DNA from 3 places in the Vagococcus penaei genome. Region 3 is predicted to be linked to each of the others. Evidence: a T-box and tRNA genes for the amino acid it is inferred to sense, from the RefSeq annotation. Region 3 holds a T-box; the other regions hold tRNA genes.
What was found. A T-box is a leader RNA that pairs with one kind of tRNA and senses whether it is charged. The one in region 3 lies ahead of BW732_RS09155 (valine--tRNA ligase), so its partner is inferred to be a tRNA-Val.
Positions count from the first base shown of each region.

Region 1 (9,945 bases), 510 kb from region 3:
GATATCGATTTATATCTAAGAATTGCGTTAGAGTTGCATTTAAAACGATTAATCGTTGGTGGTATGGAAAAAGTATATGAGATTGGTCGTGTTTTCCGAAATGAAGGAATTGATACAACTCATAATCCTGAATTCACAATGCTTGAAGTTTATACTGCTTATACTGATTATCAAGACATCATGGATTTAACTGAAGGTATTATTACAACTGTCGCTGATCGTGTTTTAGGCACACGTCAATTAGTTTATGGTGAGCATGAGTTAGATTTAAATAGTCCTTGGCGACGTGTCCATATGGTTGACGCCATCAAAGAAGAAACTGGTGTTGATTTCTGGAAAGAAATGACAGATGAAGAAGCTAGAGCCATTGCAAAAGAACATGATATTGAATTAGAAAATCACATGAGCTATGGCCATGTCGTTAATGAATTCTTTGAAAAATATGTTGAGCATACATTAATTCAACCGACATTTGTTTATGGGCACCCTGTTGCTATTTCACCTTTAGCTAAGAAAAATGCCGAAGATCCAAGATTTACAGATCGTTTTGAGGTCTTTATAGTAGGAAATGAGTATGGCAATGCATTTACTGAGTTAAATGATCCAATCGATCAGCGTGAACGCTTTGAAGCACAAATGAAAGAAAAAGATTTAGGAAATGATGAAGCTCAAGGGATTGATGAGGATTTTGTTGAAGCTTTAGAATATGGTATGCCTCCAACAGGTGGACTAGGAATTGGAATTGATCGTTTGGTTATGTTATTAACAAATGCGCAGTCAATTCGTGATGTATTATTATTCCCAACAATGAGATAAATAAAAAAGTGTAAATTTTTTTAAATTTACACTTTTCTTTTTAGATTTTATATGGTATATTTATCTACGTTGCTTTAAGACAAACGTTTTTGAAATTTCAAGTTGTTTAAGAAAACTTAATAAATTTTTAAAAAGTTGTTGACAAAGCAAAAGATAATTGATATGATATAAAAGTTGTTACGACAACAAATATTAAAAAAGTTTAGACCTTTGAAAACTGAACAAAGTAAGACAAACCAAATGTGTAGGGCGTTTTTACAATAGTAAAAACAAACCATATTTAAAGTGAATAGAAACATTCGCTAGCAAAATTTTTAAATGAGCTAAACATCGCAAGATGTTATCATACTTTTATTGAGAGTTTGATCCTGGCTCAGGACGAACGCTGGCGGCGTGCCTAATACATGCAAGTCGAACGCACTTTTCTCACCGGAGCTTGCTCCACCGAGAAAAGTGAGTGGCGGACGGGTGAGTAACACGTGGGCAACCTGCCCATCAGAGGGGGATAACACTTGGAAACAGGTGCTAATACCGCATAATTCCTATTGCCGCATGGCGACAGGATAAAAGACGCTTCGGTGTCACTGGTGGATGGGCCCGCGGTGCATTAGTTAGTTGGTGGGGTAACGGCCTACCAAGACCATGATGCATAGCCGACCTGAGAGGGTGATCGGCCACACTGGGACTGAGACACGGCCCAGACTCCTACGGGAGGCAGCAGTAGGGAATCTTCGGCAATGGACGAAAGTCTGACCGAGCAACGCCGCGTGAGTGAAGAAGGTTTTCGGATCGTAAAACTCTGTTGTTAGAGAAGAACAAGTGAGAGAGTAACTGTTCTCACCTTGACGGTATCTAACCAGAAAGCCACGGCTAACTACGTGCCAGCAGCCGCGGTAATACGTAGGTGGCAAGCGTTGTCCGGATTTATTGGGCGTAAAGCGAGCGCAGGTGGTCTTTTAAGTCTGATGTGAAAGCCCTCGGCTCAACCGAGGAAGGTCATTGGAAACTGGAGGACTTGAGTGCAGAAGAGGAGAGTGGAATTCCATGTGTAGCGGTGAAATGCGTAGATATATGGAGGAACACCAGTGGCGAAGGCGACTCTCTGGTCTGTAACTGACACTGAGGCTCGAAAGCGTGGGGAGCAAACAGGATTAGATACCCTGGTAGTCCACGCCGTAAACGATGAGTGCTAGGTGTTGGAGGGTTTCCGCCCTTCAGTGCCGCAGCTAACGCATTAAGCACTCCGCCTGGGGAGTACGGCCGCAAGGCTGAAACTCAAAGGAATTGACGGGGGCCCGCACAAGCGGTGGAGCATGTGGTTTAATTCGAAGCAACGCGAAGAACCTTACCAGGTCTTGACATCCTTTGACCACTCTAGAGATAGAGCTTTCCCTTCGGGGACAAAGTGACAGGTGGTGCATGGTTGTCGTCAGCTCGTGTCGTGAGATGTTGGGTTAAGTCCCGCAACGAGCGCAACCCTTATTGTTAGTTGCCATCATTTAGTTGGGCACTCTAGCAAGACTGCCGGTGACAAACCGGAGGAAGGTGGGGATGACGTCAAATCATCATGCCCCTTATGACCTGGGCTACACACGTGCTACAATGGACAGTACAATGAGTTGCGAGACCGCGAGGTTTAGCTAATCTCTTAAAGCTGTTCTCAGTTCGGATTGTAGGCTGCAACTCGCCTACATGAAGCCGGAATCGCTAGTAATCGTGGATCAGCATGCCACGGTGAATACGTTCCCGGGCCTTGTACACACCGCCCGTCACACCACGAGAGTTTGTAACACCCAAAGTCGGTGAGGTAACCTTCGGGAGCCAGCCGCCTAAGGTGGGATAGATGATTGGGGTGAAGTCGTAACAAGGTAGCCGTATCGGAAGGTGCGGCTGGATCACCTCCTTTCTAAGGATAATTACGGAAACACATTGGTTGAATTTACTTTGTTCAGTTTTGAGAGGTTTACTCTCAAACATTATTGATTTGTTCATTGAAAACTGGATAGTTGAAGTTAGACATCAACATAAATTAAGTACACTGCGTGACACAATGCAAGTTGTGAAGCGTTGTTTGTATCAGATATCGCTGTTTGATACAAACAAAAAAGATCTAACCATTAGGTTAGAAAAGGTTAAGTGAATAAGGGCGCACGGTGGATGCCTTGGCACTAGAAGCCGATGAAGGACGGGACTAACGCCGATATGCTTCGGGGAGCTGTAAGTAAGCTTTGATCCGGAGATTTCCGAATGGGGGAACCCAATACCTTTTATAGGGTATTATCTATTAGTGAATACATAGCTAATAGAAGGTAGACGCAGAGAACTGAAACATCTAAGTACCTGCAGGAAGAGAAAGAAAAATCGATTTCCTTAGTAGCGGCGAGCGAAACGGAAACAGCCCAAACCAATGAGCTTGCTCATTGGGGTTGTAGGACTCAGCTGTGGTAGCTGTTGTGAATAGTCAAATCGACCTGGAAAGGTCAGCCGGAGCGGGTAAAAGCCCCGTAGACGAAATTGACAACACACCTATGAGTATCCTGAGTACGGCGGAACACGAGAAATTCCGTCGGAATCCGGGAGGACCATCTCCCAAGGCTAAATACTCTCTAGTGACCGATAGTGAACCAGTACCGTGAGGGAAAGGTGAAAAGCACCCCGGAAGGGGAGTGAAATAGAACCTGAAACCGTGTGCCTACAAAAAGTCAAAGCCCGTTAATGGGTGATGGCGTGCCTTTTGCAGAATGAACCGGCGAGTTACGATTGCATGCGAGGTTAAGCTGAAGAAGCGGAGCCGTAGCGAAAGCGAGTCTGAATAGGGCGACGTAGTATGTAGTTGTAGACCCGAAACCATGTGACCTACCCATGTCCAGGTTGAAGGTGCGGTAAAACGCACTGGAGGACCGAACCCACGTACGTTGAAAAGTGCGGGGATGAGGTGTGGGTAGCGGAGAAATTCCAATCGAACTTGGAGATAGCTGGTTCTCTCCGAAATAGCTTTAGGGCTAGCCTCGGAATTAAGAATGATGGAGGTAGAGCACTGTTTGGACTAGGGGCCCGTCTTGGGTTACCGAATTCAGATAAACTCCGAATGCCATTCATTTATATCCGGGAGTCAGACAGTGAGTGATAAGATCCATTGTCGAAAGGGAAACAGCCCAGACCACCAGTTAAGGTCCCAAAATATATGTTAAGTGGAAAAGGATGTGAGGGTGCACAAACAACTAGGATGTTGGCTTAGAAGCAGCCACCATTTAAAGAGTGCGTAATAGCTCACTAGTCGAGTGCCCTTGCGCCGAAAATGTACCGGGGCTAAACATATTACCGAAACTGTGGATAGAACCTTTGGTTCTATGGTAGGAGAGCGTTCTAAGGGCGTTGAAGCTAGATCGTGAGGACTAGTGGAGCGCTTAGAAGTGAGAATGCCGGTATGAGTAGCGAAAGACAGGTGAGAATCCTGTCCACCGAATGACTAAGGTTTCCTGGGGAAGGCTCGTCCTCCCAGGGTTAGTCGGGACCTAAGCCGAGGCCGATAGGCGTAGGCGATGGACAACAGGTTGAGATTCCTGTACTCGTTTGTTTTGTTTGAACAATGGAGGGACACAGGAGGTTACGGAAGCGCACTGTTGGATATGTGCGTATAAGCAACAAGTCTTGGTGTGAGTCAAATGCTTACACCTCTAAGGACGAGTTGTGATGTGGAGGGAAATTTAGTACCGAAGTTCCAATATCACACTGTCAAGAAAATCTTCTAGTTAGAAGCAAACGACCCGTACCGCAAACCGACACAGGTAGTCGAGGAGAGAATCCTAAGGTGAGCGAGAGAACTCTTGTTAAGGAACTCGGCAAAATGACCCCGTAACTTCGGGAGAAGGGGTGCTAAACGCAAGTTTAGCCGCAGTGAATAGGCCCAAGCGACTGTTTATCAAAAACACAGGTCTCTGCAAAATCGAAAGATGACGTATAGGGGCTGACGCCTGCCCGGTGCTGGAAGGTTAAGAGGATGGGTTAGCAATAGCGAAGCTCAGAATTGAAGCCCCAGTAAACGGCGGCCGTAACTATAACGGTCCTAAGGTAGCGAAATTCCTTGTCGGGTAAGTTCCGACCCGCACGAAAGGCGTAACGATTTGGGCACTGTCTCAACAAGAGACTCGGTGAAATTTTAGTACCTGTGAAGATGCAGGTTACCCGCGACAGGACGGAAAGACCCCATGGAGCTTTACTGTAGTTTGATATTGACTGTTTGTGACACATGTACAGGATAGGTAGGAGCCGTTGAACTCGGAACGCTAGTTTCGAGGGAGGCATTGGTGGGATACTACCCTTGTGTTATGACCAGTCTAACCCGCGCCACTTATCGTGGCGGGAGACAGTGTCAGATGGACAGTTTGACTGGGGCGGTCGCCTCCTAAAATGTAACGGAGGCGCCCAAAGGTTCCCTCAGAATGGTTGGAAATCATTCGAAGAGTGTAAAGGCAAAAGGGAGCTTGACTGCGAGAGTTACAACTCGAGCAGGGACGAAAGTCGGGCTTAGTGATCCGGTGGTTCCGCATGGAAGGGCCATCGCTCAACGGATAAAAGCTACCCTGGGGATAACAGGCTTATCTCCCCCAAGAGTTCACATCGACGGGGAGGTTTGGCACCTCGATGTCGGCTCGTCGCATCCTGGGGCTGTAGTCGGTCCCAAGGGTTGGGCTGTTCGCCCATTAAAGCGGCACGCGAGCTGGGTTCAGAACGTCGTGAGACAGTTCGGTCCCTATCCGTCGCGGGCGTTGGAAATTTGAGAGGAGCTGTCCTTAGTACGAGAGGACCGGGATGGACATACCTCTGGTGTACCAGTTGTTCTGCCAAGGGCATTGCTGGGTAGCTATGTATGGACGGGATAAACGCTGAAAGCATCTAAGCGTGAAGCCCCCCTCAAGATGAGATTTCCCATTTCTTTAAGAAAGTAAGATCCCTGAGAGATGATCAGGTAGATAGGCTAGGAGTGGAAGTACAGTGATGTATGGAGCGGACTAGTACTAATCGATCGAGGACTTAACCAAATAAACGGTGTCACTTATGTTAATGATAACTTCAAATCCAGTTTTGAGTGAGCAATCACTTAATTAAATAAACGCACGTAGTGCGGTGACGATGGCAAGAAGGATACACCTGTAACCATGCCGAACACAGCAGTTAAGCTTCTTAGCGCCGAGGGTAGTGAAGGGTTTCCCTTTGTGAGAGTAGGACGTTGCCGCGCTTTTTGCGTTTTTTAATCTATTGGAGGTTTAGCTCAGCTGGGAGAGCACCTGCCTTACAAGCAGGGGGTCGGCGGTTCGATCCCGTCAACCTCCATTTTAAATTAGACTCGTTAGCTCAGTTGGTAGAGCATCTGACTTTTAATCAGAGGGTCACTGGTTCGAGCCCAGTACGGGTCATTTTTTTGTTTCAACAGATTTTTAATAAGATTTAGCCGGCTTAGCTCAGTTGGTAGAGCATCTGATTTGTAATCAGAGGGTCGAGGGTTCAAGTCCTTTAGCCGGCATTCTATTTCTAAGCGGAAGTAGTTCAGTGGTAGAACATCACCTTGCCAAGGTGGGGGTCGCGGGTTCGAACCCCGTCTTCCGCTTTTTATGTTCCAGCCGGGGTGGCGGAACTGGCAGACGCACAGGACTTAAAATCCTGCGGTGAGTGATCACCGTACCGGTTCGATTCCGGTCCTCGGCATTAATAAAAACGTAGTCTATATAAAAGCTAATCTGTAGATAGATTAGCTTTTTATTTTTTATAAAATTTGTGTTGTTTAATAATAATTACTAGACAAGTAATTTAAAGTGTGTTATTATCTAGTAGTAGTAGGAATTAAGCACCCATAGCTCAATTGGATAGAGTGTCTGACTACGGATCAGAAGGTTAGGGGTTCGACTCCTCTTGGGTGCGTAAATATGTGTTAAGCATTTATGTTAAGTTAACTTAACATAAATGCTTTTTTATTTTACTTATGAAGGGAATGATAGTCTGTGACTGATTTACTAGAACATTTTATTTTGCAAGAATATGACGTTGCTGAGTATATTAGCAACCATTTTCCAGATTATAGCTGTGTAGAAAATTTAGATGTTAGTGAAATTGGTGATGGTAACATTAATTATGTCTTTCGTGTCTTGGATAAAGAAACAGGGAAAAGTCTAATTGTTAAGCAAGCAGACAAATTATTGCGATCATCTGGTCGAGAATTGGATATTAATCGTAATATAATTGAATATGAAGCACTAAGAATTTATCAAGAACTAGTTCCATGTTTTGTACCTAAAGTTTATCTATATGATGAAGAACTTGCTCTAATAGTAATGGAAGATATTTCTAATTTTAAAAATTTGCGTTATGAACTAGCTGACAGAAAAATTTTCCCGAATTTAAGTGAAGAAATCAGTTTATATTTAACTAAAACTCTATTATTAACTTCTGATGTAATAGGTGAATCTAAAATTAAAAAAATGCGTTTAAAAAAATTTATAAATCCTGATATGTGTGATATTAGTGAAGATCTTGTCTTTACTGAACCTTATAATAATTATAAACAACGTAATATTATTACACCTGAAAATGAGGAATTTGTAAAGAAAATAATTTATCAAAACCAAATTTTAATATCTGAAGTTGCTAAATTACGCTACCGTTTTATGAACTGTTCCGAAGCACTGATTCATGGTGATCTGCATTCAGGCTCTATTTTTATTAATGATTTTGGCTTAAAAGTTATTGATCCAGAGTTTGCTTTTTATGGTCCTATGGGATACGATATTGGCAATGTTTTGGCACATTTGACAATATCTTTAGTTCAAAGTTATTACGTAAACTATCAAAAAGAATTTTCAAATTGGTTACTTAAAACCATTGCTGATATTTTTGATTTAATTATGATTAAGATGGATAAACTTTATGTAAAAAATGTCAGATTATCTTTGTATCAGTTAGGCTCATTTAAAAATAGTTTCTTTAATCAGATTAAGTCGGATAGCTTAGGCTACGCTGGTACTGAAATTATTCGTCGTATTATTGGGGATTCAAAAGTTCTTGAAGTGACCGATGTGCCAAACTGCCAAATGGAACAGAATTTATTGCTAATTGGATCGGATTTAATTATTCATAGAAATGAATTAAATACAGGTTCTGAATTAGCAAAAATAATCATTAATAGATTAGAAAAGAGAGAAAAATTATGTTAAAACGTGCTGATGAGGGGATGCCATTTTTATTGAAGTATGAACATGTTGCTTGGTATGAGAATGGCACTGTTAAAATCTTAGATCGACGTATCTATCCAACTGAAGTTTTGTTTGTAACATGCTCTAGTCACAAAGAAGTAGCTCAGGCTATAAAGGATATGGTAACACAAAGTGCAGGTCCATATACTGCTGCTGGAATGGGAATGGCACTAGCAGCTTATGAATGCCGTGAGAAAGCCACTGTAGAACAGTTAAATTATTTACAGCAAGCCGCAAAAACAATCGGAATGGCGAGACCAACCACTGCTAATCGCATGTTACAAATTACTAATACTTGTGTTGCATTAGCTAATAATGCTCTTCTTAATGGAAAAAGCCCTATTTCGGCGATAGTAAACGGTACAATTGATTCGTTAAATCGTCGTTATACAATTATGGATAAGGTCGGACACTATCTATTAAAACAAGTTCCAAGAGGAGGAACTATTTTAACACAATGTTTCGGTGAAACAATTATTGGAACTTTACTAAGAGCAGCAAAAAGTAAAAATCATGATATGAAAGTTTATTGTGCAGAAACGAGACCCTATTTACAAGGAGCACGCTTAACTGCAAGTTGTGCTCAGGATTTAGGATTTGACACAACCGTTATAACGGATAATATGGTAGCTTACGCTATGGAAAATAAAGAAATTAGTTTGTTTACTTCTGCAGCTGATACCATTGCTCGGGATGGTCATATTGCTAACAAAATTGGTACAAACCAAATAGCCATTTTGGCGCAGTTTTATCAGATTCCTTATTTTGTTACAGGCATTCCAGATCAAGATAAATTCGGTCGTCAGGATATAATTATTGAGGAAAGAGATCCACAACAAGTATTGGAATGTCGCGGTATAAAGAACACATTGCCTGGGGTGAAAGGAATTTACCCTTCATTTGATATTACACCACCTAATCGAATTAGTGGTATTGTGACAGATAAAGGTATTTATGCGCCTTATGATTTATCAAGCTATTTTGATACCAAAGCAGTGCAATTTTATTAGATTATGGATGGAGTTGTTTCTTAATGAAGTATTTAGAGTTACGTAAAAATTTAGTTGATTATGGTAAGAAAATGATAACAGATAGTCTAACTACAGGTACTGGGGGTAATTTAAGTTTATTTATTCGCGAGGATGAGGTGATGTTAATCACTCCAAGTGGAATTCCTTATCATGAAACGACACCGTCTGACATTGTTTTAATGACTTTAGATGGAACCATTATCGATAGCCATCGTACACCATCAAGTGAATATGATATGCACCGTATATTTTATCAAAAGTCACCTAAAATTAATGCTGTCGTTCATACACATTCTGAGTATGCAACGGTTTTTGCTTGTTTGCAAGAAGAAATAATGCCACTACATTATATAATTGGTTCAATTGGTAAAAAAGTTCGTTGTTGCCCTTATGAAACATTTGGAACTCCTGAACTAGCAGAAGTTGCTTACGAAACAATAGGAACAGATAAAGGGCTCCTTTTGGGTAATCATGGAACAATAGCCGTAGGGGAGAATTTAAAAGATGCCTTTTCAGTTGCTAAAGATATAGAGTTTATGGCTAAATTATATTATCGCGCGCGTTCAATTGGTGAACCTGTTTTATTAACAGATAGTCAATTAGAGGATGTCATCGATAAGTTTGATACTTATGGGCAATTACGAACTTACGGACAAAAATAATTTACACACTGTAGTATAGTAGGGGTTAATTATAACTAATTTTAAAAGGTTAGTTATGATTAACCTTTTAATTTGAATTGAAAAAGAATTTTTGAAATTAGTTCCCATAATTTTTAGGTGTTTGAGTTAATGGATTTCAGTCACATTAAAATAAAAATACGATTAACTGAGATATGATCATAGCTTAAT
Region 1 covers NZ_CP019609.1:1,424,046-1,433,990, forward strand. The annotation lists gene lysS (lysine--tRNA ligase) at 1-816, shown strand, start outside; rRNA gene BW732_RS06805 (16S ribosomal RNA) at 1,167-2,722, shown strand; rRNA gene BW732_RS06810 (23S ribosomal RNA) at 2,947-5,858, shown strand; rRNA gene rrf (5S ribosomal RNA) at 5,940-6,055, shown strand; tRNA gene BW732_RS06820 (tRNA-Val) at 6,078-6,150, shown strand; tRNA gene BW732_RS06825 (tRNA-Lys) at 6,161-6,233, shown strand; tRNA gene BW732_RS06830 (tRNA-Thr) at 6,268-6,340, shown strand; tRNA gene BW732_RS06835 (tRNA-Gly) at 6,353-6,424, shown strand; tRNA gene BW732_RS06840 (tRNA-Leu) at 6,437-6,522, shown strand; tRNA gene BW732_RS06845 (tRNA-Arg) at 6,662-6,735, shown strand; gene mtnK (S-methyl-5-thioribose kinase) at 6,816-8,024, shown strand; gene BW732_RS06855 (s-methyl-5-thioribose-1-phosphate isomerase) at 8,018-9,073, shown strand; gene BW732_RS06860 (L-fuculose-phosphate aldolase) at 9,097-9,756, shown strand.
Region 1: it encodes a tRNA-Val, which carries the amino acid that the T-box ahead of BW732_RS09155 (valine--tRNA ligase) is inferred to sense. The anticodon was not compared.

Region 2 (9,945 bases), 1.1 Mb from region 3:
TGCAACTCGCCTACATGAAGCCGGAATCGCTAGTAATCGTGGATCAGCATGCCACGGTGAATACGTTCCCGGGCCTTGTACACACCGCCCGTCACACCACGAGAGTTTGTAACACCCAAAGTCGGTGAGGTAACCTTCGGGAGCCAGCCGCCTAAGGTGGGATAGATGATTGGGGTGAAGTCGTAACAAGGTAGCCGTATCGGAAGGTGCGGCTGGATCACCTCCTTTCTAAGGATAATTACGGAAACACATTGGTTGAATTTACTTTGTTCAGTTTTGAGAGGTCTACTCTCAAACTAAATGGGGCCTTAGCTCAGCTGGGAGAGCGCCTGCCTTGCACGCAGGAGGTCAGCGGTTCGATCCCGCTAGGCTCCATTGGTAGAACCTTTACCATTATTGTTCATTGAAAACTGGATAGTTGAAGTTAGACATCAACATAAATTAAGTACACCGCGTGACACAGCGTAAGTTGTGAAGCGTTGTTTGTATCAGATATCGCTGTTTGATACAAACAAAAAAGATCTAACCATTAGGTTAGAAAAGGTTAAGTGAATAAGGGCGCACGGTGGATGCCTTGGCACTAGAAGCCGATGAAGGACGGGACTAACGCCGATATGCTTCGGGGAGCTGTAAGTAAGCTTTGATCCGGAGATTTCCGAATGGGGGAACCCAATACCTTTTATAGGGTATTATCTATTAGTGAATACATAGCTAATAGAAGGTAGACGCAGAGAACTGAAACATCTAAGTACCTGCAGGAAGAGAAAGAAAAATCGATTTCCTTAGTAGCGGCGAGCGAAACGGAAACAGCCCAAACCAATGAGCTTGCTCATTGGGGTTGTAGGACTCAGCTGTGGTAGCTGTTGTGAATAGTCAAATCGACCTGGAAAGGTCAGCCGGAGCGGGTAAAAGCCCCGTAGACGAAATTGACAACACACCTATGAGTATCCTGAGTACGGCGGAACACGAGAAATTCCGTCGGAATCCGGGAGGACCATCTCCCAAGGCTAAATACTCTCTAGTGACCGATAGTGAACCAGTACCGTGAGGGAAAGGTGAAAAGCACCCCGGAAGGGGAGTGAAATAGAACCTGAAACCGTGTGCCTACAAAAAGTCAAAGCCCGTTAATGGGTGATGGCGTGCCTTTTGCAGAATGAACCGGCGAGTTACGATTGCATGCGAGGTTAAGCTGAAGAAGCGGAGCCGTAGCGAAAGCGAGTCTGAATAGGGCGACGTAGTATGTAGTTGTAGACCCGAAACCATGTGACCTACCCATGTCCAGGTTGAAGGTGCGGTAAAACGCACTGGAGGACCGAACCCACGTACGTTGAAAAGTGCGGGGATGAGGTGTGGGTAGCGGAGAAATTCCAATCGAACTTGGAGATAGCTGGTTCTCTCCGAAATAGCTTTAGGGCTAGCCTCGGAATTAAGAATGATGGAGGTAGAGCACTGTTTGGACTAGGGGCCCGTCTTGGGTTACCGAATTCAGATAAACTCCGAATGCCATTCATTTATATCCGGGAGTCAGACAGTGAGTGATAAGATCCATTGTCGAAAGGGAAACAGCCCAGACCACCAGTTAAGGTCCCAAAATATATGTTAAGTGGAAAAGGATGTGAGGGTGCACAAACAACTAGGATGTTGGCTTAGAAGCAGCCACCATTTAAAGAGTGCGTAATAGCTCACTAGTCGAGTGCCCTTGCGCCGAAAATGTACCGGGGCTAAACATATTACCGAAACTGTGGATAGAACCTTTGGTTCTATGGTAGGAGAGCGTTCTAAGGGCGTTGAAGCTAGATCGTGAGGACTAGTGGAGCGCTTAGAAGTGAGAATGCCGGTATGAGTAGCGAAAGACAGGTGAGAATCCTGTCCACCGAATGACTAAGGTTTCCTGGGGAAGGCTCGTCCTCCCAGGGTTAGTCGGGACCTAAGCCGAGGCCGATAGGCGTAGGCGATGGACAACAGGTTGAGATTCCTGTACTCGTTTGTTTTGTTTGAACAATGGAGGGACACAGGAGGTTACGGAAGCGCACTGTTGGATATGTGCGTATAAGCAACAAGTCTTGGTGTGAGTCAAATGCTTACACCTCTAAGGACGAGTTGTGATGTGGAGGGAAATTTAGTACCGAAGTTCCAATATCACACTGTCAAGAAAATCTTCTAGTTAGAAGCAAACGACCCGTACCGCAAACCGACACAGGTAGTCGAGGAGAGAATCCTAAGGTGAGCGAGAGAACTCTTGTTAAGGAACTCGGCAAAATGACCCCGTAACTTCGGGAGAAGGGGTGCTAAACGCAAGTTTAGCCGCAGTGAATAGGCCCAAGCGACTGTTTATCAAAAACACAGGTCTCTGCAAAATCGAAAGATGACGTATAGGGGCTGACGCCTGCCCGGTGCTGGAAGGTTAAGAGGATGGGTTAGCAATAGCGAAGCTCAGAATTGAAGCCCCAGTAAACGGCGGCCGTAACTATAACGGTCCTAAGGTAGCGAAATTCCTTGTCGGGTAAGTTCCGACCCGCACGAAAGGCGTAACGATTTGGGCACTGTCTCAACAAGAGACTCGGTGAAATTTTAGTACCTGTGAAGATGCAGGTTACCCGCGACAGGACGGAAAGACCCCATGGAGCTTTACTGTAGTTTGATATTGACTGTTTGTGACACATGTACAGGATAGGTAGGAGCCGTTGAACTCGGAACGCTAGTTTCGAGGGAGGCATTGGTGGGATACTACCCTTGTGTTATGACCAGTCTAACCCGCGCCACTTATCGTGGCGGGAGACAGTGTCAGATGGACAGTTTGACTGGGGCGGTCGCCTCCTAAAATGTAACGGAGGCGCCCAAAGGTTCCCTCAGAATGGTTGGAAATCATTCGAAGAGTGTAAAGGCAAAAGGGAGCTTGACTGCGAGAGTTACAACTCGAGCAGGGACGAAAGTCGGGCTTAGTGATCCGGTGGTTCCGCATGGAAGGGCCATCGCTCAACGGATAAAAGCTACCCTGGGGATAACAGGCTTATCTCCCCCAAGAGTTCACATCGACGGGGAGGTTTGGCACCTCGATGTCGGCTCGTCGCATCCTGGGGCTGTAGTCGGTCCCAAGGGTTGGGCTGTTCGCCCATTAAAGCGGCACGCGAGCTGGGTTCAGAACGTCGTGAGACAGTTCGGTCCCTATCCGTCGCGGGCGTTGGAAATTTGAGAGGAGCTGTCCTTAGTACGAGAGGACCGGGATGGACATACCTCTGGTGTACCAGTTGTTCTGCCAAGGGCATTGCTGGGTAGCTATGTATGGACGGGATAAACGCTGAAAGCATCTAAGCGTGAAGCCCCCCTCAAGATGAGATTTCCCATTTCTTTAAGAAAGTAAGATCCCTGAGAGATGATCAGGTAGATAGGCTAGGAGTGGAAGTACAGTGATGTATGGAGCGGACTAGTACTAATCGATCGAGGACTTAACCAAATAAACGGTGTCACTTATGTTAATGATAACTTCAAATCCAGTTTTGAGTGAGCAATCACTTAATTAAATAGAACACTTATAGAAGTGTGGTGGTGATGGCAAGAAGGATACACCTGTAACCATGCCGAACACAGCAGTTAAGCTTCTTAGCGCCGAGGGTAGTGAAGGGTTTCTCTTTGTGAGAGTAGGACGCTGCCACGCATTTATAAGTATTTTTTTGGAGGTTTAGCTCAGCTGGGAGAGCACCTGCCTTACAAGCAGGGGGTCGGCGGTTCGATCCCGTCAACCTCCATTTTAAATTAGACTCGTTAGCTCAGTTGGTAGAGCATCTGACTTTTAATCAGAGGGTCACTGGTTCGAGCCCAGTACGGGTCATTTTTGCGGGTGTGGCGGAATTGGCAGACGCACTAGATTTAGGATCTAGCGCCTTACGGCGTGGGGGTTCAAGTCCCTTCACCCGCATAAGAAGTTATAGCCGGCTTAGCTCAGTTGGTAGAGCATCTGATTTGTAATCAGAGGGTCGAGGGTTCAAGTCCTTTAGCCGGCATTCTATTTCTAAGCGGAAGTAGTTCAGTGGTAGAACATCACCTTGCCAAGGTGGGGGTCGCGGGTTCGAACCCCGTCTTCCGCTTTTTATGTTCCAGCCGGGGTGGCGGAACTGGCAGACGCACAGGACTTAAAATCCTGCGGTGAGTGATCACCGTACCGGTTCGATTCCGGTCCTCGGCATTAATTTTTTTAAGCACCCATAGCTCAATTGGATAGAGTGTCTGACTACGGATCAGAAGGTTAGGGGTTCGACTCCTCTTGGGTGCGTTTTTTTTTACGGGAAGTAGCTCAGCTTGGTAGAGCACTTGGTTTGGGACCAAGGGGTCGCAGGTTCGAATCCTGTCTTCCCGATAAAAGAAATTAAATTTCTTTTAAAAATATATTGACATACAATATATAATAATGTTATTATATAAAAGTTGTGTCAGAGATTTACAATTCACTGAAAATAAAAAATAAAAAAAGTATTGACATTGTGTTGTAGATTTGATATACTAATAAAGTTGCTAAGGCGACTAATAATTAAGATTTAGACCTTTGAAAACTGAACAAAGTAAGACAAACCAAATGTGTAGGGCGTTTTTACAATAGTAAAAACAAACCATATTTAAAGTGAATAGAAACATTCGCTAGCAAAATTTTTAAATGAGCTAAACATCGCAAGATGTTATCATACTTTTATTGAGAGTTTGATCCTGGCTCAGGACGAACGCTGGCGGCGTGCCTAATACATGCAAGTCGAACGCACTTTTCTCACCGGAGCTTGCTCCACCGAGAAAAGTGAGTGGCGGACGGGTGAGTAACACGTGGGCAACCTGCCCATCAGAGGGGGATAACACTTGGAAACAGGTGCTAATACCGCATAATTCCTATTGCCGCATGGCGACAGGATAAAAGACGCTTCGGTGTCACTGGTGGATGGGCCCGCGGTGCATTAGTTAGTTGGTGGGGTAACGGCCTACCAAGACCATGATGCATAGCCGACCTGAGAGGGTGATCGGCCACACTGGGACTGAGACACGGCCCAGACTCCTACGGGAGGCAGCAGTAGGGAATCTTCGGCAATGGACGAAAGTCTGACCGAGCAACGCCGCGTGAGTGAAGAAGGTTTTCGGATCGTAAAACTCTGTTGTTAGAGAAGAACAAGTGAGAGAGTAACTGTTCTCACCTTGACGGTATCTAACCAGAAAGCCACGGCTAACTACGTGCCAGCAGCCGCGGTAATACGTAGGTGGCAAGCGTTGTCCGGATTTATTGGGCGTAAAGCGAGCGCAGGTGGTCTTTTAAGTCTGATGTGAAAGCCCTCGGCTCAACCGAGGAAGGTCATTGGAAACTGGAGGACTTGAGTGCAGAAGAGGAGAGTGGAATTCCATGTGTAGCGGTGAAATGCGTAGATATATGGAGGAACACCAGTGGCGAAGGCGACTCTCTGGTCTGTAACTGACACTGAGGCTCGAAAGCGTGGGGAGCAAACAGGATTAGATACCCTGGTAGTCCACGCCGTAAACGATGAGTGCTAGGTGTTGGAGGGTTTCCGCCCTTCAGTGCCGCAGCTAACGCATTAAGCACTCCGCCTGGGGAGTACGGCCGCAAGGCTGAAACTCAAAGGAATTGACGGGGGCCCGCACAAGCGGTGGAGCATGTGGTTTAATTCGAAGCAACGCGAAGAACCTTACCAGGTCTTGACATCCTTTGACCACTCTAGAGATAGAGCTTTCCCTTCGGGGACAAAGTGACAGGTGGTGCATGGTTGTCGTCAGCTCGTGTCGTGAGATGTTGGGTTAAGTCCCGCAACGAGCGCAACCCTTGTTGTTAGTTGCCATCATTTAGTTGGGCACTCTAGCAAGACTGCCGGTGACAAACCGGAGGAAGGTGGGGATGACGTCAAATCATCATGCCCCTTATGACCTGGGCTACACACGTGCTACAATGGACAGTACAATGAGTTGCGAGACCGCGAGGTTTAGCTAATCTCTTAAAGCTGTTCTCAGTTCGGATTGTAGGCTGCAACTCGCCTACATGAAGCCGGAATCGCTAGTAATCGTGGATCAGCATGCCACGGTGAATACGTTCCCGGGCCTTGTACACACCGCCCGTCACACCACGAGAGTTTGTAACACCCAAAGTCGGTGAGGTAACCTTCGGGAGCCAGCCGCCTAAGGTGGGATAGATGATTGGGGTGAAGTCGTAACAAGGTAGCCGTATCGGAAGGTGCGGCTGGATCACCTCCTTTCTAAGGATAATTACGGAAACACATTGGTTGAATTTACTTTGTTCAGTTTTGAGAGGTCTACTCTCAAACTAAATGGGGCCTTAGCTCAGCTGGGAGAGCGCCTGCCTTGCACGCAGGAGGTCAGCGGTTCGATCCCGCTAGGCTCCATTGGTAGAACCTTTACCATTATTGTTCATTGAAAACTGGATAGTTGAAGTTAGACATCAACATAAATTAAGTACACCGCGTGACACAACGTAAGTTGTGAAGCGTTGTTTGTATCAGATATCGCTGTTTGATACAAACAAAAAAGATCTAACCATTAGGGTTAGAAAAGGTTAAGTGAATAAGGGCGCACGGTGGATGCCTTGGCACTAGAAGCCGATGAAGGACGGGACTAACGCCGATATGCTTCGGGGAGCTGTAAGTAAGCTTTGATCCGGAGATTTCCGAATGGGGGAACCCAATACCTTTTATAGGGTATTATCTATTAGTGAATACATAGCTAATAGAAGGTAGACGCAGAGAACTGAAACATCTAAGTACCTGCAGGAAGAGAAAGAAAAATCGATTTCCTTAGTAGCGGCGAGCGAAACGGAAACAGCCCAAACCAATGAGCTTGCTCATTGGGGTTGTAGGACTCAGCTGTGGTAGCTGTTGTGAATAGTCAAATCGACCTGGAAAGGTCAGCCGGAGCGGGTAAAAGCCCCGTAGACGAAATTGATAACACACCTATGAGTATCCTGAGTACGGCGGAACACGAGAAATTCCGTCGGAATCCGGGAGGACCATCTCCCAAGGCTAAATACTCTCTAGTGACCGATAGTGAACCAGTACCGTGAGGGAAAGGTGAAAAGCACCCCGGAAGGGGAGTGAAATAGAACCTGAAACCGTGTGCCTACAAAAAGTCAAAGCCCGTTAATGGGTGATGGCGTGCCTTTTGCAGAATGAACCGGCGAGTTACGATTGCATGCGAGGTTAAGCTGAAGAAGCGGAGCCGTAGCGAAAGCGAGTCTGAATAGGGCGACGTAGTATGTAGTTGTAGACCCGAAACCATGTGACCTACCCATGTCCAGGTTGAAGGTGCGGTAAAACGCACTGGAGGACCGAACCCACGTACGTTGAAAAGTGCGGGGATGAGGTGTGGGTAGCGGAGAAATTCCAATCGAACTTGGAGATAGCTGGTTCTCTCCGAAATAGCTTTAGGGCTAGCCTCGGAATTAAGAATGATGGAGGTAGAGCACTGTTTGGACTAGGGGCCCGTCTTGGGTTACCGAATTCAGATAAACTCCGAATGCCATTCATTTATATCCGGGAGTCAGACAGTGAGTGATAAGATCCATTGTCGAAAGGGAAACAGCCCAGACCACCAGTTAAGGTCCCAAAATATATGTTAAGTGGAAAAGGATGTGAGGGTGCACAAACAACTAGGATGTTGGCTTAGAAGCAGCCACCATTTAAAGAGTGCGTAATAGCTCACTAGTCGAGTGCCCTTGCGCCGAAAATGTACCGGGGCTAAACATATTACCGAAACTGTGGATAGAACCTTTGGTTCTATGGTAGGAGAGCGTTCTAAGGGCGTTGAAGCTAGATCGTGAGGACTAGTGGAGCGCTTAGAAGTGAGAATGCCGGTATGAGTAGCGAAAGACAGGTGAGAATCCTGTCCACCGAATGACTAAGGTTTCCTGGGGAAGGCTCGTCCTCCCAGGGTTAGTCGGGACCTAAGCCGAGGCCGATAGGCGTAGGCGATGGACAACAGGTTGAGATTCCTGTACTCGTTTGTTTTGTTTGAACAATGGAGGGACACAGGAGGTTACGGAAGCGCACTGTTGGATATGTGCGTATAAGCAACAAGTCTTGGTGTGAGTCAAATGCTTACACCTCTAAGGACGAGTTGTGATGTGGAGGGAAATTTAGTACCGAAGTTCCAATATCACACTGTCAAGAAAATCTTCTAGTTAGAAGCAAACGACCCGTACCGCAAACCGACACAGGTAGTCGAGGAGAGAATCCTAAGGTGAGCGAGAGAACTCTTGTTAAGGAACTCGGCAAAATGACCCCGTAACTTCGGGAGAAGGGGTGCTAAACGCAAGTTTAGCCGCAGTGAATAGGCCCAAGCGACTGTTTATCAAAAACACAGGTCTCTGCAAAATCGAAAGATGACGTATAGGGGCTGACGCCTGCCCGGTGCTGGAAGGTTAAGAGGATGGGTTAGCAATAGCGAAGCTCAGAATTGAAGCCCCAGTAAACGGCGGCCGTAACTATAACGGTCCTAAGGTAGCGAAATTCCTTGTCGGGTAAGTTCCGACCCGCACGAAAGGCGTAACGATTTGGGCACTGTCTCAACAAGAGACTCGGTGAAATTTTAGTACCTGTGAAGATGCAGGTTACCCGCGACAGGACGGAAAGACCCCATGGAGCTTTACTGTAGTTTGATATTGACTGTTTGTGACACATGTACAGGATAGGTAGGAGCCGTTGAACTCGGAACGCTAGTTTCGAGGGAGGCATTGGTGGGATACTACCCTTGTGTTATGACCAGTCTAACCCGCGCCACTTATCGTGGCGGGAGACAGTGTCAGATGGACAGTTTGACTGGGGCGGTCGCCTCCTAAAATGTAACGGAGGCGCCCAAAGGTTCCCTCAGAATGGTTGGAAATCATTCGAAGAGTGTAAAGGCAAAAGGGAGCTTGACTGCGAGAGTTACAACTCGAGCAGGGACGAAAGTCGGGCTTAGTGATCCGGTGGTTCCGCATGGAAGGGCCATCGCTCAACGGATAAAAGCTACCCTGGGGATAACAGGCTTATCTCCCCCAAGAGTTCACATCGACGGGGAGGTTTGGCACCTCGATGTCGGCTCGTCGCATCCTGGGGCTGTAGTCGGTCCCAAGGGTTGGGCTGTTCGCCCATTAAAGCGGCACGCGAGCTGGGTTCAGAACGTCGTGAGACAGTTCGGTCCCTATCCGTCGCGGGCGTTGGAAATTTGAGAGGAGCTGTCCTTAGTACGAGAGGACCGGGATGGACATACCTCTGGTGTACCAGTTGTTCTGCCAAGGGCATTGCTGGGTAGCTATGTATGGACGGGATAAACGCTGAAAGCATCTAAGCGTGAAGCCCCCCTCAAGATGAGATTTCCCATTTCTTTAAGAAAGTAAGATCCCTGAGAGATGATCAGGTAGATAGGCTAGGAGTGGAAGTACAGTGATGTATGGAGCGGACTAGTACTAATCGATCGAGGACTTAACCAAATAAACGGTGTCACTTATGTTAATGATAACTTCAAATCCAGTTTTGAGTGAGCAATCACTTAATTAAATAGAACACTTATAGAAGTGTGGTGGTGATGGCAAGAAGGATACACCTGTAACCATGCCGAACACAGCAGTTAAGCTTCTTAGCGCCGAGGGTAGTGAAGGGTTTCTCTTTGTGAGAGTAGGACGCTGCCACGCATTTATAAGTATTCCGGCATAGCTCAGTTGGTAGTAGCGCATGACTGTTAATCATGATGTCGTAGGTTCGAGTCCTACTGCCGGAGTTACTATTGAGTAAAAAACAAAGGAAAATTCCTTTGTTTTTTTGTTTATACAAATTTTTAATTAAAAATAAAATGGAAAAGGGGAAAGTAAATATGTTGAAAATACTACTGTCAAATGTTAAAGAATTTAAAAAAACAACGTTGATTGTACCAATATTTGTGACATTAGAGGTAGCTTTAGATATTATAATACCA
Region 2 covers NZ_CP019609.1:847,468-857,412, reverse strand. The annotation lists rRNA gene BW732_RS04035 (16S ribosomal RNA) at 1-228, shown strand, start outside; tRNA gene BW732_RS04030 (tRNA-Ala) at 303-375, shown strand; rRNA gene BW732_RS04025 (23S ribosomal RNA) at 543-3,454, shown strand; rRNA gene rrf (5S ribosomal RNA) at 3,540-3,655, shown strand; tRNA gene BW732_RS04015 (tRNA-Val) at 3,674-3,746, shown strand; tRNA gene BW732_RS04010 (tRNA-Lys) at 3,757-3,829, shown strand; tRNA gene BW732_RS04005 (tRNA-Leu) at 3,835-3,916, shown strand; tRNA gene BW732_RS04000 (tRNA-Thr) at 3,929-4,001, shown strand; tRNA gene BW732_RS03995 (tRNA-Gly) at 4,014-4,085, shown strand; tRNA gene BW732_RS03990 (tRNA-Leu) at 4,098-4,183, shown strand; tRNA gene BW732_RS03985 (tRNA-Arg) at 4,197-4,270, shown strand; tRNA gene BW732_RS03980 (tRNA-Pro) at 4,281-4,354, shown strand; rRNA gene BW732_RS03975 (16S ribosomal RNA) at 4,681-6,236, shown strand; tRNA gene BW732_RS03970 (tRNA-Ala) at 6,311-6,383, shown strand; rRNA gene BW732_RS03965 (23S ribosomal RNA) at 6,552-9,463, shown strand; rRNA gene rrf (5S ribosomal RNA) at 9,549-9,664, shown strand; tRNA gene BW732_RS03955 (tRNA-Asn) at 9,677-9,750, shown strand; gene BW732_RS03950 (ABC transporter ATP-binding protein) at 9,844-9,945, shown strand, end outside.
Region 2: it encodes a tRNA-Val, which carries the amino acid that the T-box ahead of BW732_RS09155 (valine--tRNA ligase) is inferred to sense. The anticodon was not compared.

Region 3 (9,945 bases):
ACTTGAGATGAATCAGCGTGATTTTTTTGCAACTAATATCGCTTTTTTTAATTATCTTTCTGAAGTTGTGTTAACTGGTAATCAGGCTGATTTATATAAAAATATTTTTTTATATATGAACTATAAATCATCACATAAAATATTTGATAATCATCAACAATCATATCATAAAAAAAAATTATCGTATGAGACTTTGTTTGCAAGCATTAATTCCGATCAATTAACAATTGATACTGTTACTGATTTTGAACTTTTATTTAAAGTAATTGTATCAATGATTTTTATGTCAATTAATGACGCTTATAGACAAAAATCATGTGACACTACATTTGATATAAAAAAAATACAAGCACAATTCGCTAAAAAAATGACTTGGATTCAGTTAGGAATTGTCGAAAGGAACTAGGTAGATGATAAAATTATTAAGACGAATGTCACTGTCTGCTGTTGCACTAGCTGTTGTCTTTATCTGTGTCCAAGTTGCTTCGGATTTGTTTTTACCGACGCTGACTTCGGATATTATTGACAATGGTGTCAGTAAAGGAAATATTTCGTATATTTGGAAAATCGGGATGATTATGCTAGGTGTTTCTTTAGTGGGAATTGTAGGAGCGCTATTGAACACTTATATAGCAACAAAAGAATCACAAAAATTAGGTAAAAACTTACGTTCGGACATCTATCGTAAAGTTGAGTATGCCTCTAATTCTGAATTCGACAAATTAGGAACGGCCTCTTTAATTACTCGAACAACCAATGATGTAAACCAAATTCAAATGGTTGTACAATTATTTCTTCGTGTCATGATTACGGCGCCGATTACTTTAGTTGGAGCCAGTATTTTGGCTTATCAACGTGATCATAATTTAACTAAAATTTTTATCGTGATTATTCCAGTCATTATTGTTGTTGTTGGTGGGGCAATGTATTTTGCAGTACCACTATTTAAAAGTTTACAAAAGAAAACTGATAATTTAAATTTAGTTTTTCGTGAAGGATTAACAGGGATTCGGGTCATTCGTGCATTCAATCAATCTTCTTTTGAGGAAGAGCGCTTTGATTCTGCTAATAAGGATTATACAAATACAGCGATTAAAGTGAACTTGATTTTATCATTCTTGATGCCAGTCATTACATTAATTGTTAGTGTGACTAATATTGCAATTATTTGGTTTGGTGGTCATGGAGTTGCTGAGGGTACTTTAGAAGTTGGTAATATGATTGCTTTTATGACATATGCGATGCAAATTTTAATGAGTTTTATGATGTTGACGATGATTTTTATTTTTGTACCACGTGCCCAAGTATCAGCTACACGAATCAACGAGGTATTAAATATGGAAAATGATATTCCTGATAGTTCAACACCACAAGAGATGGTTAGTACCAAGGAATTGGCTTTTCAACATGTTGATTTCCGCTATAAAGGAGCTGAAAATTTAGCATTGCAAGACATCGATTTTAAGGCTAAAAAAGGTGATATTGTAGCAGTAATCGGTGGTACAGGTGCGGGTAAAACGACGCTTGTTAATATGATTCCACGTTTTTATGATGCTGAAACTGGACAAGTACTCGTGAATAATGTTGACGTTAAAACTGTCAAACAAAAAGAACTTCGCGAACATATAGGCTTTGTTCCTCAAAAAGCAATGTTGTTTACCGGGACTATTCGAAGTAATATGCAATACGGTAAGAAAGATGCCACTGATGAAGAAATTTGGCAAGCTTTAGCTATTGCTCAAGCGAAAAATTTTGTAGAGGAACTGCCTGATGGGTTGGATAGTACTGTCGAACAGGGAGGCTCTAACTTTTCTGGTGGTCAACGTCAACGATTATGTATTGCCCGAGCTTTGATTAAACCGGCTGATATTTATGTTTTTGATGATTCATTCTCAGCGCTTGATTTTAAAACAGATGCAGCATTGCGAGCTGCTTTACGTGAAGATGTAACGGACGCGGTCATTGTGATTGTTGCTCAACGTATTAGTACGGTTATTGATGCTGATATCATTATTGTCTTAGATGATGGTCGAATGGTCGAAAAGGGTGTCCATCATGAGCTTAAAAACAACAATGGTACGTATCAAGAAATTCTTGAATCTCAAATGAAAAAGGAGGAGATTGAATGAGACCAGGACCGGGCCCAGTAGGTAAAGGTGGTAAAAAAAGCAAGCCCAAAAATTTTTGGGGTACCACGAAACGATTATTTGGCTATATGTCAAGTAAAATTTATCTTGTAATATTGGTATTTGTCTTAGCAATAGCCTCCACAATTTTCCAAATTCGTACACCTAAAATATTAGGTGAGGCGACGACTGAAATTTTTAATGGCTTAATGAAAGCAAAAGGTATGATGTCACAAGGACTAAAAGTTGATAAAGTACCAATTGATTTTGATAAAATTGCTCAGATACTAATGCTTGTTTTCGCACTGTATTTAGCGTCTGCGGTGTTTAGTTTTATCCAACAATTTATTATGACCAAAGTGACTCAACGAACAGTGTATCAGTTAAGAAAAGACATGAAAGAAAAAATGACACGTTTACCTGTTTCTTATTATGATACACATTCTAATGGTGATATTATGTCACGTGCAATTAACGATATGGATAATATTGCGACAACTTTGCAACAAAATGTTACGCAATTTATTACCAGTATTGTTATGCTTGTCGGTATTTTATGGATGATGTTTTCAATTAGTTGGAAATTAGCTCTAGTAGCTTTAGCAACAGTGCCGCTTAGTTTAATTGTGACGATGATTGTAGCACCTAAATCACAAAAATATTTTGCTAAACAACAAAAAAGTTTAGGTCTACTAAATAATCAAGTAGAAGAAACGTACGGTGCTCATGGCGTAATCAAAAGTTTTAGCCATGAAGATGAAGATATCATTAAATTTGAAGAACAAAATGAACAATTGTATCATGCTGGTTGGAAAGCACAATTTATTTCGAGTATTATTATGCCTTTGATGAACTTTGTCAAAAATATAGGCTATGTTTTTGTCGCAGTGATTGGTGGAATTCAAGTTGCCAATGGCCGACTACCCCTTGGTGACGTTCAAGCCTTTATGCAGTATACTAACCAGTTTTCACAACCAATTGGGCAACTGGCAAGTATTGTAAATACTATTCAAGCGACGATTGCTTCTGCTGAGCGTGTATTTGAAGTTCTTGATGAGTTAGATATGGTTAATGAGTCAGTTGAAGTTGTTCGTTATCCTGAAGGACAAAGTAAAATTGTCTTCCAAAATGTAGCCTTTGGGTATGAAAAAAATCAATTATTGATGACTGATGTTAATTTATCAGTTGATACTGGTCAAAAAGTTGCGATTGTTGGTCCGACAGGTGCGGGTAAAACAACGATGATTAACCTATTAGAACGGTTTTATGATGTAACTGATGGAAATATTTTCTACAATAATCAAGATATTCGTAATATTAGTCGTGAGAAATTACGACAACATTTCTCAATGGTGTTACAAGATACATGGTTATTTACGGGCACCATTTTTGACAATATTCATTATGGCAATCGTTTAGCGTCACGAGATGACGTACTTGAGGCGGCAAAAGCGGCTTATGTTGATGAATTTGTAAGACGTTTACCAGATGGTTATGACACTATCTTAAATGAAGAAGCATCCAATATTTCTCAAGGCCAACGACAATTAATTACGATTGCTCGTGCGTTTCTAGCAAATCCTGATGTGTTGATTTTAGATGAAGCAACATCAAGTGTCGATACTCGGACGGAACTCTTAATTCAAAAGGCAATGGATCAATTACTAGAAAATCGTACAAGCTTTGTTGTTGCGCATAGATTATCAACGATTCGTGATGCAGATAAAATTTTAGTGATGGATCAAGGAAATATTATTGAAACAGGTAATCATGATGAATTGATGGCACAAGCTGGTTTTTATGCTGATTTGTATAATAGTCAATTTTCTGGTAACCCTGCGATTTAGTTAAATTAAAAACCATTTAGTGAAAAAAACTAAATGGTTTTTTTTGTTTTATTTTTAATAAAATGTTACCGGTAACTCCTTACTAAAACTTAAGTTATAAAATATTTTCACAAAGATATTGAATTCCATCATTATTCATGATAAACTAATGTGAAAAGAGTCACAAAAGGAGGATGTTAATTATGGAAATTAATAAGAAAGCCAAATCAGTCCCAAAAGCAACTGCTAAAAGAATTCCTTTATATTTTCGTTATTTGAAAACATTAGACCAAAGTGGTGTCAAACGGATTAAATCAAGAGAATTCAGTCAAATGATTCAAATTCCTTCCGCAACAATTCGTCGTGATTTTTCACATTTCGGTGAATTAGGTCGTAGTGGTTATGGTTACGATGTCCCTTATCTAATTGAAGTATTCAGTCAAATATTGAATACTGATATTGAAAAACGCATAGCTCTAGTTGGTGTCGGTAACTTAGGTCGTGCTTTAATGAAAAATAATTTTCGTAAAAATCGTAATTTAAATATTGTTGCTGCTTTTGATGCGAGTTCTGAGACTATCGGTGAAACAATTAACGGGGTTAAAGTATTTAGTATGGAAGACTTAGCGGAAGTAGTTAGAAAAGAAGGAATTACAACTGCTATTATGACTGTGCCCAGTGATAAAGCTCAAGTAGTTATTGATCAACTAGTTATTGCAGGAATCACTGCCGTCTTAAACTTTGCACCCAAACGTGTTAAAGTACCTCATGATGTTCAAGTGCAGTATATTGATCTAACAACAGAATTACAAACTCTTATTTACTATGATGAGCATTATAATGGCGTTGATTTACAAGTGTTAAAATAGGCTAGGCAAGTTTTTTGTCAGTACTCCTTTAAGTGTTATATACTCAAATTATAAAACTTAGAGGAGTGTTTATTTATGCAAATTACGTTAAAAGGTCAACCTGTTGACTTAGAAGGTGTTCAACCAAAAGTTGGGGATAAAGCACCTAACTTTACTTTATTAGATTTAACTGATCAAGTGGTTGATTTGAGCAAACTATCTGATAAACCCGTTTTAGTTAGTGTCGTACCCGATATTAATACAGGTGTTTGTCAAATTCAAACGAAACGCTTTAATGAAGAAGCAAGTCAATTAACAGGTGTTCACTTCTTAACGATATCTAATAACACAAAAGATGAACAAGCCTCTTGGTGTGGTGCTGAAGGTATCACAATGACAATGTTACGTGATACAGATTTAGAATTCGCTAAAAATTATGGTCTATTAATTCCTGCAATCAACCGTTTGGCTCGTGCGGTCTTTGTTATTGCCCCAAATGGTGACATTGTTTATGAAGAAATCGTTCCTGAAGTGTCAACGGAACCAGATTTTGAACAAGCTTTAGCTGCTATTAACACGTTAAATTAAGTTTAATTAAATCAGATGCCGATGTGTATCTGGTTTTTTTCTTTTTCTTCTTACATTGTTGCTGAAAAGTTAGTTACTAAGTGATTTAAGGTTTGACCTACTAACAATTTAATTGTAAAATGAATCTTAATAAGTCATGCGTTGAGTAAGAGGAGTAACATTGGGACGTGTTTAGAGAGAAAACCATTTGCTGCAAGGTTTTTCACGAAGCGATGTGAAGGTAGCTTAGGAGCAGATACGTCCGGTTGGTAATCGTTATCTTACTAAATGAGTGACAATATCTAGTATCCCTAGTTATTGTAAGCTAGGTGGTACCGCGAACTAATCAATTCGTCCTAAAATAGAAATATTTTAGGGCTTTTTTTATTTTTAATATGAGAAAGGAAGTTATGTGATGACTGAAGAAACGAATAATTTAGCATCGAAATTTGATCCACATGCGGTTGAAGCGGGTCGCTATAATCAGTGGTTAGAAAAAGAATTATTTAAACCAAGTGGAGATGAGACAGCTGAAGCTTACTCAATTGTTATTCCACCACCAAATGTGACTGGAAAACTTCATTTAGGTCATGCTTGGGATACAACATTACAAGACATGATTATTCGTCAAAAAAGAATGCAAGGCTTTGATACGTTATGGTTACCAGGTATGGATCATGCCGGAATTGCGACTCAAGCAAAAGTTGAAGAAAAACTGCGTGCAGAGGGGATCACACGCTATGATCTGGGGCGCGACAAGTTTATTGAAAAAACGCAAGAATGGAAAGAAGAGTATGCTGATCATATTCGTGAACAATGGGCGAAACTTGGCTTATCATTGGACTATTCACGTGAGCGCTTCACTTTGGATGATGGTTTATCGGATGCAGTTCGTAAGGTGTTTGTAACACTTTACAATAAAGGTTTAATTTATCGTGGGGAATATATCATTAACTGGGATCCTCAGGCTAAAACAGCTTTGTCGGATATTGAAGTCATTCACCAAGATGTGGAAGGTGCCTTTTACCACATGTACTATCCGTTAGCAGATGGTAGTGGACAGTTAGAGATTGCAACAACACGTCCAGAAACAATGTTGGGTGATACAGCGATTGCCGTACATCCTTCAGATGAGCGCTACAAAGATTTAATTGGTAAAACCGTTATTTTACCATTAGTTAATAAAGAAATCCCAATTATTGGTGATGACTATGTTGATGTAGATTTCGGAACAGGTGTCGTGAAAATTACACCAGCTCATGACCCTAATGACTTTGAGGTAGGTAATCGCCATGATTTACCACGTGTTAATGTGATGAATCCTGATGCGACAATGAACGACTTAGCCGGTAAATATGCAGGCATGGATCGATTTGCAGCTCGAAAAGCGGTTATCAGTGATTTAGATGATTTAGGCTTATTGAAAAAAATTGAAAAGATGACACATAGTGTTGGACATTCTGAACGAACAGGTGTTGTAGTCGAACCACGTTTATCGACACAATGGTTTGTTAAAATGCAACCTCTAGCAGAAATGGCCATTAACAATCAAGCGACTGATGATGCAGTTGATTTTTATCCTCCGCGTTTTAATCAAACGTTCTTAACTTGGATGGAAAATGTTCATGATTGGGTAATTTCACGTCAATTATGGTGGGGACATCAAATTCCTGCATGGTACCATAAAGAAACTGGTGAAATGTATGTAGGCGAAACAGCACCAGTTGATAGTGACAATTGGATTCAAGATGAAGACGTGTTGGATACTTGGTTCAGTTCAGCGCTTTGGCCGTTTTCAACAATGGGTTGGCCAGATACGGATAGCCATGATTTTAAACGATATTTCCCAACAAATACTTTAGTGACTGGTTACGATATTATCTTTTTCTGGGTGAGTCGTATGATTTTCCAAAGCTTAGAATTTACTAATGAACGTCCATTTAATAATGTTTTGATTCATGGTTTAATTCGGGCTGAAGATGGCCGTAAAATGAGTAAATCATTGGGTAACGGAATTGACCCAATGGATGTGATTGATAAGTATGGTGCCGATGCTTTACGTTGGTTCTTATCAAATGGTTCCACACCAGGACAAGACATGCGTTTTAGTTACGAAAAAATGGATGCAGCCTGGAACTTTATCAATAAAATTTGGAATGCGTCTCGTTTTGTATTAATGAATATCGAAGGCTTTACTTATCACGATATTCAATTAGAAGGTAAAAAGACGTTGGCTGATGAATGGATTTTAACGCGATTAAATGACACGATTGAGCGTGTAACATACTTCTTCGATAAATTTGAATTTGGTGAAGCGGGTCGCTATCTATATAACTTTATTTGGGATGATTTCTGTGATTGGTACATTGAAATGAGTAAAGAAGTACTTTATGGTGAGGATGAAACGCAAAAACAAATGACACGTAGCATTTTAACACATGTGTTAGATAATATTTTACGTTTATTACACCCAATCATGCCATTTGTGACGGAAGAAATTTGGGAAAAAATTCCACATCAAGGTGAGTCGATTGTTGTCGCAGCATATCCAGTTGTGAATGAAAAATATACGAATGACGTAGCTGCTGAAGGTATGGAAACACTGAAAGAATTAATTCGTTCAGTGAGAAATATTCGTGCTGAAGTGAACACACCTTTATCTAAGCCAATTACTTTATTAATTAAACCAACTACTGATAGTGTGGCAAGCTTCCTAGCTGCTAATACAAATTATATTGAACGTTTCTGTAATCCAGAAGAATTAGTCTTATCTGAAACAGTTCAAGTACCTGATACAGCGATGAGTGCCGTGATTACTGGTGCGGAAATTTACTTACCTTTAGAAGGGCTAATCAATATTGAGGAAGAAATTATCCGTTTAGAAAAAGAGTTGGCGAAGTGGACGGACGAAGTATCACGAGTGCAAAAGAAATTAGCTAATGAACGTTTTGTTTCTAATGCCCCTGAAGAAGTTGTTGCGGGTGAAAAAGCGAAAGAAAAAGAATATTTAAATAAACAAGCCGCTGTAACTGAGCGTATTGCTAATTTAAAAAAATAATAAGGACTGGTGTTGTAAGATGACCTACGAGCAAACAGTAGCTTGGATACATGATCGTTTAAAGTTTGGTATTAGACCGGGATTGGAACGAATTAACTATCTTTTAGAACGTTTGGATAATCCGCAGCATAAGTTGCGGACTGTTCATATTGCTGGAACAAATGGTAAGGGCTCAACAACAACTTTTTTACGGAACTTATTAGAACAATCTGGCTTAACGGTCGGGACGTTCACATCACCTTATATTGAATGTTTTAATGAACGTATTTCTATTAATGGCGCATTCATTCCTAATGATGAGTTAGTCGCAGTATTTCAGAAAGTTCAACCCATTGTCTTAGAGATGGATCAAGATGACCATCTCAAAGACATGGTCGAATTTGAAATTTTAACGGCAATGATGTTTCAATATTTTTACGAAAAGCAAGTCGATATTGTATTGGTTGAAGTAGGTTTAGGCGGCTTGCTTGATTCAACTAATGTTATTACTCCACTTGCTTCAGCAATTACAACAATCGGTTTGGATCATGTTGATATTTTAGGACATACTTTGGCTGAAATTGCGACTCAAAAAGCAGGAATAATCAAACCAAATGTCCCAGTTGTTGTTGGTAAAGTTGATGCTGAAGCACTTGACGTGATTCGTCAAACAGCTAAGAATTTTACGAGTCCACTTTATCAATATGGCATTGATTTTACTAGCAATTATCACCAACCAGATGGTCAATGGGGAGAAGTTTTTGACTATCAATCATCGCAAATGACTGTTCCACAAATTCGTACAGGATTAATGGGGAAACATCAAGTGGATAATGCATCAGTTGCTATTCAATTATATGAAATTATATGTCAACAGGTCGGTCTTCGCCCGCAAATCAAATATGTTCGACAAGGACTTGCTCAAACAACGTGGCCAGGTCGAATGGAAAAACTTTCGGATGAACCCTTTATTGTAATTGATGGAGCGCATAACGAGCATTCAATGGCTATTTTATGTGATAATTTACGAAAAGAATTCAAAGGGATGAGAACACATGTCATTTTTGGTGCCCTAACAACAAAAGATGTCTCTGGCATGCTTGCTGACTTACGGAAGGTTCCTAATTTGAGTCTTTGCGTGACGGAGTTCGATTATCCTAAAGCAATGACTCAAGCCGATTATGCCGCAATGGATGTAATAACTTATAATCATTGGCAAAAAGCTTTAGTTGATGTCTTAGAATTAGCAGATATTGATGACTTAATTTTAATTACTGGTTCGTTATATTTTATTTCGCAAGTTAGACAAGAATTATTAGGAGGAGATATAGGTAATGAAAAAAATTAGCGGTGTGATTTTCGATATGGACGGCTTATTATTAGATACTGAAGCGATTTATTCGCGAGTGAATATTGAGATAGCGCCTAAGTGGGGAATCGAAGGCTATGATGAAACGACTTACATGGAAGAAATCGGACTAGGAGAAAAAGCGGTTCATGCAAAATATTTTAAAGATTACGCTCAATTACCTAAAGAATCT
Region 3 covers NZ_CP019609.1:1,931,992-1,941,936, forward strand. The annotation lists gene BW732_RS09130 (TetR/AcrR family transcriptional regulator) at 1-406, shown strand, start outside; gene BW732_RS09135 (ABC transporter ATP-binding protein) at 411-2,129, shown strand; gene BW732_RS09140 (ABC transporter ATP-binding protein) at 2,126-3,973, shown strand; gene BW732_RS09145 (redox-sensing transcriptional repressor Rex) at 4,156-4,821, shown strand; gene tpx (thiol peroxidase) at 4,897-5,388, shown strand; T-box leader at 5,521-5,729, shown strand; gene BW732_RS09155 (valine--tRNA ligase) at 5,783-8,425, shown strand; gene BW732_RS09160 (bifunctional folylpolyglutamate synthase/dihydrofolate synthase) at 8,445-9,752, shown strand; gene BW732_RS09165 (HAD family hydrolase) at 9,739-9,945, shown strand, end outside.